3 regions of the Exiguobacterium sp. s142 genome follow, and region 2 is predicted to be linked to each of the others. Evidence: riboswitches for the same ligand, from Rfam matches in the RefSeq annotation. Region 2 holds a riboswitch; each other region holds the start of a gene.

Region 1 (4,298 bases), on a different contig from region 2:
TTAAAAGACGATTGGACCGGCCGCGATGACTTTCTCACTCGCTTTCGTGAATCGTTTAAAGTTTTGTTGGAACTTCAAGGCGAGCGCTCGCGCTTCGACATCATAATGAGCCGTATCTTTCCAAGTGTCGCGCGGGTTGAGCACGTCTTGTGGGACGCCGTTGATATGGACCGGGATGTCGACGTTAAAGATGTCGTGCTTCACGGTATCGACATCACGCAACTGACCGTTGATCGCGGCGTTCACCATGGTCCGTGTGTAGCTGAGCTTCATACGCGACCCTTCGCCGTAAGCCCCGCCGGTCCAACCCGTGTTGACGAGGTAGACGTCGACGTTATGCTGTTCGATCAACTTGCCGAGCAAGTCGGCGTATCGTTCCGGCGCGAGCGGCAAGAACGGTGAGCCGAAGCAAGTCGAGAACGTTGCTTGTGGCTCGGTCACGCCGCGCTCCGTCCCGGCTAGTTTTGACGTGTAACCGGACAAGAAGTGATACATCGCCTGCTCTTTCGTCAACTTGCTGATCGGCGGGAGCACCCCGTAAGCATCGGCCGTCAAGAAGACGATCGTGTTCGGGTGACCGGCCCGTGAAGGGAGCATCGCGTTATCGATGTATTGAATCGGATAAGCTGCTCGCGTATTCTCGGTGAGCGAGATGTTTTTGTAGTCGGGTGAGCGGTCTTCGTTCAAGATGACGTTTTCGATCAACGATCCGAAACGGATAGCGTCATAAATTTGCGGCTCGTTCTCACGCGACAAGTTGATCGTCTTGGCATAGCAACCGCCTTCGATGTTGAAGATGCCGTCTGGTGACCAACCGTGTTCATCGTCACCGATAAGATGACGTTCCATATCGGCTGATAGCGTCGTCTTCCCCGTGCCCGATAGTCCGAAGAAGAGCGCCGTCTCTCCGGCGTCCGAGACGTTGGCCGAGCAATGCATCGACAAGACGTGCTGTTCAGGTAATAGGAAGTTCATGACCGAGAAAATCGATTTTTTAATTTCGCCGCCGTATTCTGTTCCCCCGATCAGAATGGTACGCTTGGCGAACGAGACGAGGATAAACGTTTCTGAGTTCGTCCCGTCAACTGCTGGGTCGGCCTTGTAGCTCGGTGCATAAATGACCGTGAACGGGTCAAATGCAGCTCTCGCCGGCCACTCACGCAAGAACAACTGCTTCGCGAACAAGCTGTGCCACGCGTACTCGGTGATGGCGCGTACAGGTAGCGTGTAGTGCTCGTCAGCTCCAGCCGAAGCTTCGAGATAATACAGCTTCTGTTTCGTCTCGAGATGAGTGAGGACTTTGTCGAGAAGAGCGGTGAACTTGTCTTCTGCGATCGGCTGATTGACCGGCCCCCAGTCCACTAACGAGTTGCTGACTTCATCTTGGACGACGAATTTGTCTTTCGGTGACCGCCCTGTGAATTTCCCTGTACTGACCGATAAAGCCCCGTCTTTCGTCAGTACGCCTTCACCGTTACGAATGGCTTCTTCCACCAGTTCTGGAACGGTTAAGTTCCGTAATACATCGGCACCCTTAATTAATTCTTCGATTTTCAGGAGCGTAGTCGCCATCCTGAGTCCCACCTTTCCCCTAAATAGATGTGGATGAAATCCGCATACTTCCGCGATTAATTAGTATGACACTTTTTATTATATGTGACACACTAATCAAAAACAAGCATTTCTTTACCCTTTAAAGTAAGCGCTTTCTTACAAAGACATTCTAACATATTCTGTATAAGCGGGGAGTGAAAAAACGGAAACCGTCAAAAAAATGTTTGATATTTCACAAACATAAATGATTTCCGTGATTACGAAGAAATTTACAAATTAAGCAGATACGCTTGACAGAACGGTATGGCATTTATATGATGGTGTTCGTAACGGATACTCTTATTCTGAGCGGTGGAGGGAACAAGGCCCTACGAAGCCCAGCAACCGTCCGATCCTGTAGTCTTTTTCGGAAAAGGTGCTATCCTGAAGCGAAGCGACAGCTTCGAACGATAAGAGGGTAAGGAAGAACGATTCAACCTTTCCCATTGAACGTGGCGAAAGGTTTTTTTCATTACCGTCCCAAAGCAACGCGTAAGGGGAACGAGTACCGTCCACACATCACCCTTATTAATAGGAGGTTTTTCGAAATGTCAAACTTGAACCGTCGACTTTTCACTTCGGAGTCCGTCACTGAAGGACATCCGGATAAAATTTGTGACCAAATCTCAGATGCGATTTTGGATGCAATTTTGGCTGAAGATCCAAACGCCCGCGTTGCGGCTGAGACGTCTGTCACGACAGGTCTCGTGCTCGTAGCTGGTGAAATCACGACATCGACTTACGTGGATATCCCGAAAGTTGTACGTGAAACTGTTCGTGAGATCGGCTACACGCGCGCCAAATATGGTTTTGACGCTGAGACTTGTGCTGTACTCACAGCAATCGACGAGCAGTCGGCAGACATCGCACTCGGTGTCGACCAAGCGCTCGAAGCTCGTGAAGGTCAAATGACTGACGAAGAAATCGATGCGATCGGTGCCGGTGACCAAGGCCTCATGTTCGGTTATGCAACGAACGAGACACCTGAACTCATGCCGCTCCCGATTTCACTCGCTCATAAATTGTCACGTCGCTTGGCAGAAGTCCGCAAAAACGGAACGCTCACTTACCTTCGTCCAGACGGTAAGACGCAAGTAACTGTCGAATACGACCAAGACAACAACCCGGTCCGTATCGATACGATCGTCATCTCGACGCAACACGCAGAAGACATCACGCTCGAGCAGATCCAAGCGGACCTTAAAGAACACGTGATCGAAGCAGTCATCCCGGCTGAACTCATCGACGCCGAGACAAAATACTTCATCAACCCGACTGGCCGTTTCGTCATCGGTGGACCACAAGGTGATGCAGGTCTCACAGGACGTAAAATCATCGTCGACACATACGGTGGATACGCTCGCCACGGCGGTGGTGCGTTCTCAGGTAAAGATCCTACCAAAGTTGACCGTTCGGCAGCATACGCGGCCCGCTACGTGGCGAAAAACCTCGTGGCAGCTGGACTTGCTGACAAAGCGGAAGTTCAACTTGCATACGCGATCGGTGTCGCACACCCGGTTTCAATCGCGGTGGACACGTTCGGCACTGGTAAATTGAGCGAGACTGAACTCGTTGAACTCATTCGTGAGAACTTCGACCTTCGTCCGGCCGGCATCATCAAGATGCTCGACCTTCGTCGCCCGATCTACAGACAGACAGCAGCTTACGGACACTTTGGTCGCACAGACGTTGAACTCCCATGGGAGCAGACGGACAAAGCGGCAGTGCTTGAAGAAGGCGCAAAACGTTTCGCATAAGCATAAAAAAACGACCTTTCGCGAGAAAGGTCGTTTTTTTATGCTTGTGGTTTATTTTCGTTTGTTGCGTTCTCGTTGCCGAGTGCCGTATCTTTCGCCTCGACGACTTTCTCACCAATATCTTGTAAATCTGATTTTGTTTCCTGGGCCGTCTCGACGACTTTGTTCACGTCTTCTTTGACCGTGTCGACTTCACCGACAACTTTTTCATAGACGTTTTGCACATCGGTCGACACTTCTTGAATCATACCTGACGCCGATTTCACTTGCTCGATGACTTGAGACGCTTTACCGGACGGATCTTCTTTGATCGTGTCGACGAGACCGCCGACAGACGACTTCGCATTCGTAAGTGACTGTTTCGTCGTCTCACGGTTCGACGAGCTAAGTAGGGCGATCAGACCGCCGACGAGCGCACCGAGAAGCATCCCGGTCACGACGTTGATTCTAGGACCACCCGAGTTGGTTTGGTCGAATTGGCGATTCGGGTTGTTAGCGTTAGCTGCGTGCGGATCGTTTTGTAATGTTGGTTCCATGTCTAAACACTCCTTTGTAAGTTGGCATTGGTACTCATATACCCTAGTTAAAATAGAAAATAACGTTCTGCTTGATTTCGACACGAAAAAGTAATAGAAGGGCAGGATATTTTTTACGTGATGGGGAATGATAGTACTAGATTGGCCAAAAGGGGGAAGCTGTTATGAAGATGCGGGAAGCCGTACCAGAAGATGCCGCCACGATTCGAGATATCGCACTTGCGACCATCAGTGTGACAGATGACGTTCGGTCTAAGGTGATGGAGCGCGCCTATCAACAAGAAGAGATCGTCCGGGCCATCGGTTCGAGTGAAGAAGCGAAAGAACAGTTGTTCATCGTCGGTGAGGCCGAAGGAGACGTTATCGGGTTTTACCATGCGATCGACCGCGGTGATACGTGGGAAGTGCTTCG
Region 2 (4,298 bases):
GATACGCAAGCGTCCGACAGCTGATCAAATGTCAGCCCATATATAGATGATTTCATTGTAATCTGTCCTTTCTTCAATCCGCATACGTACCATTGTAGCGGACGTGAGCGACAGGTGCAACGTTCTTACATAGGCGGGATCGGACGCGTCACGTGGCGTTCGAACGCGTAGGCGATGCGGATGAGGTCTCGTTCCGCATAGCTCGTACCCGTGAATGACAGCCCGAAAGGTGCCCCGCTCTGTTTGAGCTTGTATGGGATCGTGACCGTCGGGTGCCCTGCCTTCGCCGCCATATCGTAATTCAAGTCGTGTGGCAACGCCAGGGCGTGAAGCGTTTGTTCCATCAATAAACGATCGAGGCCGTCCGTTTTCGCGTGCCGGACGTCGGCTAAGCGTCGCTCTAGGTAGCTCGACTCGGTCAAACGCCCTGATAACTGATTCGCTTTCTCGAACGTAACTTGTCCGTGCGGGATCGTTTCCGGGTGACGCTTGTTCCAGTCCATCAAGTCCTTGAGCGTTTCATACGGGAGCGCTGTCGTCGCCAAATACGCCTCGATCCCGAGCTTGAACTCATGGTAGAGGACGTCGCCTTGGTCAAGTCCGTCGTTTGACGGCAGGTCGACTTCGACGAGCTCGACCCCGCTCGCTTTGAGTAACGCCAGCGCCGCTTGATAGAGCGTCTGTTCTTCATCCGACAATTCCGCCTTCACGAAACCGACGCGCATGCCGACGGCTTGACGTTCGTCGAGACACGTCCGGTACGGTGGACCGGACGGCAGATGTGTCGTCGCCGGGTCCGAGTCGTCTTCCCCGCACATCGCTTCTAGTGCGAGCACCGCGTCGCGGAGCGTCCGCGCCATCGGACCGGCCGTATCTTGCGACCGTGAGATTGGGATGATCCCACTCCGGCTGATGAGCCCGACCGTCGGTTTGATGCCGACGATGCCGTTATGGACGCTCGGGTGGATGATCGACCCGCTCGTCTCGCTGCCGACGGCGAGCATCGTCAAGTTCGCCGCAACGGCAGCCGCCGAGCCAGAGCTCGAACCGCCGACGTCGAGATTGTCACCATACGGATTGAGCGTCTGGCCTCCGACCCCGCTCCATCCGTTCGGCATGTCCTCCGTCAAAAAATTGGCCCATTCCGATAAGTTGGCTTTGCCGAGAATGACCGCCCCATGCTCACGGAGGCGGCGGACGAGTTCAGCGTCACGACCGGCAAAGTGATGCTCGAGCGCCACGGCGCCGGCAGTCGTCCTCATGAGTCCAGCCGTCTCGATGTTGTCCTTGAGTAAAACGGGAATACCGAGCAGTGGCAGCCGGTCTCCGCGACGGTAGGCGCGGTCCGCCGCCTCCGCCTCGAACAACGCGTCAGGGTTCACTTGGATGACCGCTTTCAGTTTATCGTTCAAGCTAGCGATCCGTGTCAAATAGTAGGCCGTCACGTCCCGGGCCGTGAACGTCCCTTCTTTATAGCCGCGCTGTGCGGTCTCGATGTCTAGTTCAAATAAGTCTTGCATCCAATTCCCTCCTTATAGGCAATGTTATTCGGTATTCGCTTAATGCATCGAATCCCCTTCTTTTTATCGCCATTGGATGTGCAACTTGATACACTAGAAGAAACGTTATTGGAGGTAGCCATGTCCCGCTCTTACATCCTTGTTTTACTGTCCGTGTTCGCCCTGTTCTTTCTACAATTGTTCGGGGATGATTTGCCGTGGGCATTCCCTGCGTCCATTGCCCTCATTATCTTGATTGTTGGTGCCACGCTATTTCAACTTCGGCGCACACCAAATCGTTGACGTTTAAACGAGACAGATGATATGATGCTGTCACCAACTACATATCGATATCTTGAGTGAACGAGAGACCTGGCTCTACGACTTCACAGCAACCTGCTTCGGCAAGGTGCTACTTCCAGCAAGGCATTGCCTTGGACGATATGACAGAGCGCTCATGTCGATGACATGGGCGCTTTTTTTGGAATGAACATGAGGGGGATTTTATTTTGGAAAAAGCTACATTCGCAGGCGGTTGTTTTTGGTGCATGGTGACACCGTTCGAGGAACAGCCAGGCATCGAAGGCATCGTATCCGGCTATACGGGCGGGCACGTCGACAATCCGACGTATCAAGACGTCAAGACAGGCACGAGCGGTCATTACGAGGTCGTCGAGATCACATTCGATCCGGCTCAATTCACATATGAGCGCCTGCTCGAACTGTATTGGATTCAGACCGATCCGACCGACGACGGCGGCCAGTTCCAAGACCGCGGGCAACAATATGCGCCCGCCATCTTCTATCATACGGAAGAACAACGCGTGAAAGCAGAACAGAGCCGCGACGCGCTCGCTGCGAGCGGAAAGTTCAAACAACCGATTGTGACGAAAATCTTACCGGCTGACGTCTTTTACCCGGCCGAAGACTATCATCAAGATTATCATAAAAAAAATCCGGCCCACTATAAAGCGGACCGGAAACAATCTGGCCGTGACGAGTTCATCGACCAGACGTGGACAAGCTGACAACGACGGGCCTCATGCCCGTCGTTTTTTTAGCTCTTGGCGAGCCCGAGCATGAATCCAGCGACCACGATCAGACCGATCCCCATAAAGACGAAGACGCGTTCTTTCGACGTCTTTTCTTCTTTTAGCAAGTAAATGCCACCGAGTGTCGCGACGACGACGTTCAGTTGAGACAGTGCGAACGACGTCGCGATGCCGACTTCTCCGCTCGAGACGAACAATCCGAAGTTCCCGATCCCCCAGGCAAGCCCGGCGAAGATGTTCTTGAACGTTTTCGGATCAAACTTTTTCACATCTTTTTCACGAAGACTGAACAAGAGCGCGGCGATGAACATCCCGAGTGACTGCGGTAGGATGGCGGTGATGCCATCGACCTCAAAGTAGTTCGTGAGGACGGCATACGTCACGTAACCGATGCTCGAAACGAGCAGCACGAGTAGCCCTTTTTTCAAAGCACTACTGCTGTCAGATTCTTTATTTTGTTGATATGACGTCATGATGGCCCCGATGATGATCAAAACGAGGGCCGAGAAGCCGAGCCCTAGCTCAGTTGGCGTCTTCCAGTCCCCAAGGACGATGACCCCGAACAGTGACGTCCCGACAAGCTGCATCCCTGTACTGATCGGCATCGCCTTCGAGACGCTTAAAATTTGGAATGACTGGAACTGAAGGTATTGTCCAAGCGCCCAGAACACACCTGATATGAAACCAGTCACGATCGCGAGCGTCGTGAACTCTGGCTTGAAGACGAGCGCGATGACAACCGCCATCACCATCGCGCCGATCGTCGTACCGATCAATTGTTGAATCGGCTTGCCGCCGACAATAGATACGATCAGCGGGATACTCCCCCACATGAGGGCGGGCAGTAGCGCCAACAAAATCATCTCCATATGTTGCACCTGCTTTCTTAATATAACATTCTGTCTGTTTTTCCCGGCTCCAGCGCTCATTAAACTTCAAAAAATGATTTTCAAAGTTCTTTCGTTTTTCTTATTGCCAAATCATTTATTAGAATGATATAATAATTTCCAACGGGGCATTAGCTCAGCTGGGAGAGCGCCACGCTGGCAGCGTGGAGGTCAGCGGTTCGAGCCCGCTATGCTCCATTCCTTAAGTCGGTCCACTGATGTGGGCTGGCTTTTTTGTGTCCCCGCCTCGGTTTAAGTCGACACGAACCGGGTAATGATTGTAAGACATCATTTATCTTAAGGGGGACTTCCAATGAACCGAGCCTCTGTCGAAGAGACGATTTTGGCCGTGATCGATTGTATCCGGGCGAGCAACCATTGTTTCTCGAAATGTTTACAAGAAGAAGACCTGCTGATGGTCTCGGAATGTATCCGGTTGACGAAAGAATGTGCCGAAGTCGCCACACTCACCTTGAACGCGCTCGAAACCGACTCTGCGTTCACAAGACCGATCGCGGCGCTCTGCGCGCAAGTGTGTGATACGTGTGCCGTCGAATGCGGGCGTCACTTATACGACCATTGCCAACGTTGCTCTGAGGCGTGCTTGCGCTGCGCCGAGGCGTGTCGGCACCTCTCGGCCGCATGATCGCTTTCCAGTCTAACCTTGTGTTAGACTTTTTTTGTACAGATTTTTAACGAAGAGGGGAACTTTTATGCCACATTCTATTCTAGCAATCGACGTCGAGACGGCCAATCGCGACAGTCGGAGCATCTGCTCTGTCGGTTGGAGTTTACTTACAGACGGTGAAGTCGTCGAGACGAACCAATTGCTCGTCAATCCTGAGGAAGACTTTGACCAA
Region 3 (4,298 bases), on a different contig from region 2:
TTGTAAACAGAAAATACTAAATTTTCAAAAATTATTTTCAAATAGTCAATATCGAGCGGGACGGGTGAACGTTGCAATTCGGTCTCGACCCGGACCGCCTCGACCAGTTGCGGGATGTCGGCCGGCACGAGTCCGAGCGTCTCAAGTGACGTCGGCGCGCCGATCCTGGCGAGCCACGCCTCTAAATATGGGGCGTCAGACGAGCCACGCAACCGTTCTTGGACAAGGAGGCCGAATCCGACCTTGTCGCCATGTAAGAACGGATGGGTCGACTCGAAGCGGCTGAGCGCGTTGTGGACAGCGTGGGCGACGGCAACGCGTGTCCCGGCGTCCCCGAAACCACCGACGGCACCGCCGACGGCAAGGATGTGATCGACCGCGAACCGGGTCTCTGGCCCATACGCGGTGAAACTGGACTCACTCAAGTCGAGTTCGACGAGCCGGCCGCATTGCTCGGCCAAGGCGAGACCGGTATTGACGCCGGCATCAGGCGAACTGTCGCCGCTCAAATAGCGGGCCTCGTAAAACTTGGCGACCGTGTCGATGACGCCGGCCCGGAAGTAGTCGTACGGCGAGTCGGTCACGACCCTTGCGTCGACGATGACCCGCTCGATGACGACGCGAAACACGTCGTAGCGGTCATAGGTGCCGTGCTCGTCATAGATGACGCTGAGCGGTGTGAAGGCGGCACAGTTCGAGGCGAGCGTCGGGATGACGATCAGCGGGACACCTTGCCGGTAAGCGACGAGTTTCGCCGTGTCGACGAGCTTGCCCCCACCGACGGCAAGGAGGACGTCCGCATCCTTCAAACGGAGCCGTTCGACCTCGGCGTCCGTGCATTCGCCACGGAACAGCGATGTCGGATAGGCAGTGATCGCTGGCAGGACACGCTTGACGACGTCAAAACCGTTCTGCCCGCGCAGCACGTGAGCACGACGGCCAGCGATCAATTCATCGAGCCGCTCGAGCCCGTCATCCGCATGGTCGTACTCGAGCACGGCTTGGCGGATCATGCCCGGACCTCTTCATACGTCGCGAACAGTTTCTCGATCCGCTCGACGGCCTCGTCGATCTTCGGCTCGGCGGAGACGAGCCCGAACCGGACGTACCGCTCGCCTTCTGAGCCGAAGAAATAGCCCGGCGTCACGGCGACCCCTGCCTCGTGGAGCAGCTTATGCGAGAACGATTTTGCGTCCCCGTCCGGCACTTTCGCCCAGACGAAGAACGAGCCACTCGGGGCCGTGATGTCCCATCCGGCCTGACGTAACCCGTCGACGAGCCGGTCGCGGCGGGCCTCATACAACCGTGACAAGTCGTCCCGGAGCGAACGTGGCGACTCGAGCGCGGCGATGGCCGCCTCTTGGATGGCCGAGAACACACTCACATGGACGTGGTCTTGATACGTGTTGATCGCCTCGATGATGTCGCGGTTGCCGACGGCGAAAGCGACCCGCCAGCCGGACATGTTGAACGCCTTCGACATCGTATACACCTCGATGCCGATGTCTTTCGCACCCGGCGTCTGCAGGAAGCTCGGCGGGACGTGCCCGTCGAAACCGATGCTGCCGTACGCGAAGTCGTGGACGACCATGAGGTCATGCTTATTCGCGAACCGGACCGTGTCGTCAAAGAACGCGGGCGACGCGACGGCGCCGGTCGGATTGCTCGGGTAGTTCAAATACATGAGTCGCGCCCCCAGCGGATCGAGCGTCTCGTAATCAGGAAGATAGCCGTTCTCTTCCCGGAGGACGAGGTCGTGGACGACCGCTCCGGCGAGACGTGCCCCCGAGATGTAGTCCGGATAGCCCGGGTTCGGGAGCAACATGCCGTCACCTGGTTCGAGCACACATTGCGGGAGCGTGATGAGTCCCGACTTGCTGCCGATCAAGATGGCCACTTCGGTCTCGGCATCGAGCGCGACGCCGTATTCGGTCTGGTAGAATGTCGCGACCGCTTGCTTCAGGCGCGTCTGTCCCCGGAACGGTCCGTATTGGTGTGTCGCCGGGTCGAGCAGGGCCGTCTGCAGCGCCTCGCAGATCGGGGCCGGTGTCGGCAAGTCGGGCGTCCCTTGGCCGAGCCGGATGACGTCGCGGCCTGAACGCTCGAGTGCGGCGACTTCAGCGGCGAGTCCGACGAAATGCTGAGGTGGTAACGTTTTAAGTAACTTCGAGCGTCTGTCTGTCATGAATAGTCCTCCTATGCAAAAACACCCCTTTCCGCGGAAAGGGGTGTCGAGATACGGACGTATTCAAACAACCACCTTTCCATCTCTCAAGGTCACCTTGCTGGAATTAGCACAGTATTGAAACAATCTGTTGCTGAAGCTTCATCGGGCCAGTCCCTCCGCTTCTCTTGATAGAAAGTGTTTTTATATGCAATTGATAATTTCTGTAATATGTCATTTAGTAAACCAAACGTTACCAACCTTGTCAATCCTTATTTCAAAAATTCCTTACCGCTATTGAATCCCGGTAAAAAAACGTTCATAGTAAAAGGTGAACGTTATTCTGCAAAATTTACAGCATGAGGGGATAGACCATTGGAACTAAACCGTCAATTGATATGGAAGTTAAGCGTGATCGGACTGATTCTGCTCGTCCTATGGAAAGTCATCAGCGAGCCGGACACGATCTCTCGGGTCATGCAGTATGCGTTTCAGCTGTTGACGCCGATCATCATGGGGATCGCCATCGCGCTGCTCCTCAACACCGTCCTGTCCTATATAGAAGAGCGGTTCCACTTGAAGCGCTACCAAGGCTTGTTGATCGTCTACGTCACGTTCATCGGGATCCTTGTCGTGTCAGCGGTGACGCTGTTCCCTCGCATCTATTCGAGCGTCGCGTCTCTCATCGAGGAGCTCCCGTTTTATATTCGCCAAATCGATGGCTTTCTCGGGCAGCTGAAAACGTATGTCGAGGAGTATAATGCGACGATCGCCCAAGCGATCGATTTTAACCGGTTCGAGGAACGGTATTCCGGATGGGTCGAGACGGCCGTCGTGTCTTCGGTCGGTTACGTGTCGAGCTTCACGATGACGTTGATCAACTTGTTGATCGGGATCGTCATCTCGATCTACTTGTTGAAAGACAAGGAAGTGTTCGCCCGGATGTTTAAGCGTCTACTGTACGCGATGTTCCCGGTCGCCTCGGCGAAGACGACGATCGACATCTTCCAAGAGATGGACTATATCTTTAAACGCTACATCATCGGAAAGTCGCTCGACTGTCTCATCATCGGCGTGATGGCCGTCATCGGGCTCTTGATCATCGGCGCGCCGTACGCGCTCTTGCTCGGTGTCATCATCGGGGTGCTGAACTTCATCCCATACGTCGGGCCGCTCTTAGGGATGATTCCGGCGTTCATCATCACCTACTTCTACGACCCGTTCACGGCCCTGCTCGTCTTGTTGTTCATCTTCTTGCTGCAACAGTTCGACGGACTTTGGCTCGGCCCGAAAATTCTCGGCGACAGCGTCGGGATCACCCCGTTCTGGGTCATCACATCGATCATCATCGGGGGGAGCCTGTTCGGCCTCGTCGGGATGTTCATCAGCGTACCCGTGACCGCGATGATTCAAGTCGTCTTGTCCCGGTTGATCGATTATCGGCTCACCCGCAAGAATTTAAATGAACTGTTATAACGCAAGTCAAAATATGTTGACACATTTCAAGAATCTGTCATACAGTTGAAACGAAGAGTAAACTTTCAGAAAGGAGGACCCGCCATGTCAGTCATGACGCAGCCACATCGTATCCAATTTCATACTGACAGGTCGGGGTCTTCCGTTTCATGAACTGAAGTCACCCGCCTGTCTTCCGAGGCGTGCATAAGCAAGTAGGGACGAGTATGCCTCCGTGCATCCTTCGTCCCTTTTATTTTGTAGAAGCAGGTGAAACGCATGATTCAATCACTCAAACGGCTCGACCGTAACATTTGGATTCGCTTCCTCGGCGAGACGATCACCGGTGTCATGATGTTCATGATCGCCCCGTTCCTCGTCCTCTATTACAGCGACAAGCTCGACAGCTACGTCCAAGTCGGCGTCATCTTAGCGACCGGACCGATCATGGCGCTCATCGGCTCGGTCGTCGGCGGACGTCTCGCCGACTTATACGGTCGAAAACCGGTCATGATGACCGCCATCCTCGGTGATGCGGTCGCCCTCATCGGTTTCGCTTTCGCGGAAACGTTTTGGCCGCTGCTCCTTTTGAACGCCATGCTCGGTTTGACGAACTCGCTGTTCCACCCGGCCGCGAGCGCGATGGTCGCCGACGTGACCGAGCCGGAACAGATGAACG

The links. A riboswitch is a leader RNA that binds a small molecule or an ion and turns the genes downstream of it on or off. The one in region 2 is predicted to bind S-adenosylmethionine.
Region 1: it holds a riboswitch for S-adenosylmethionine, as region 2 does, so the genes downstream of both, metK (methionine adenosyltransferase) here and msrA (peptide-methionine (S)-S-oxide reductase MsrA) in region 2, are expected to answer to the same signal.
Region 3: it holds a riboswitch for S-adenosylmethionine, as region 2 does, so the genes downstream of both, KNP77_RS00155 (aminotransferase class I/II-fold pyridoxal phosphate-dependent enzyme) here and msrA (peptide-methionine (S)-S-oxide reductase MsrA) in region 2, are expected to answer to the same signal.

The regions. Positions count from the first base shown of each region.
Region 1 covers NZ_JACSMB010000002.1:79,407-83,704, forward strand. The annotation lists gene pckA (phosphoenolpyruvate carboxykinase (ATP)) at 1-1,572, opposite strand; SAM riboswitch class I at 1,891-2,010, shown strand; gene metK (methionine adenosyltransferase) at 2,142-3,350, shown strand; gene KNP77_RS02880 (YtxH domain-containing protein) at 3,389-3,886, opposite strand; gene KNP77_RS02885 (GNAT family N-acetyltransferase) at 4,051-4,298, shown strand, end outside.
Region 2 covers NZ_JACSMB010000006.1:62,330-66,627, forward strand. The annotation lists gene rlmN (dual-specificity RNA methyltransferase RlmN) at 1-56, opposite strand, end outside; gene KNP77_RS07495 (amidase family protein) at 126-1,520, opposite strand; SAM riboswitch class I at 1,847-1,946, shown strand; gene msrA (peptide-methionine (S)-S-oxide reductase MsrA) at 2,009-2,527, shown strand; gene KNP77_RS07505 (GRP family sugar transporter) at 2,557-3,420, opposite strand; tRNA gene KNP77_RS07510 (tRNA-Ala) at 3,564-3,636, shown strand; gene KNP77_RS07515 (four-helix bundle copper-binding protein) at 3,752-4,084, shown strand; gene KNP77_RS07520 (3'-5' exonuclease) at 4,152-4,298, shown strand, end outside.
Region 3 covers NZ_JACSMB010000001.1:27,335-31,632, reverse strand. The annotation lists gene KNP77_RS00160 (iron-containing alcohol dehydrogenase) at 1-1,013, opposite strand, end outside; gene KNP77_RS00155 (aminotransferase class I/II-fold pyridoxal phosphate-dependent enzyme) at 1,010-2,185, opposite strand; SAM riboswitch class I at 2,262-2,362, opposite strand; gene KNP77_RS00150 (AI-2E family transporter) at 2,540-3,640, shown strand; gene KNP77_RS00145 (MDR family MFS transporter) at 3,899-4,298, shown strand, end outside.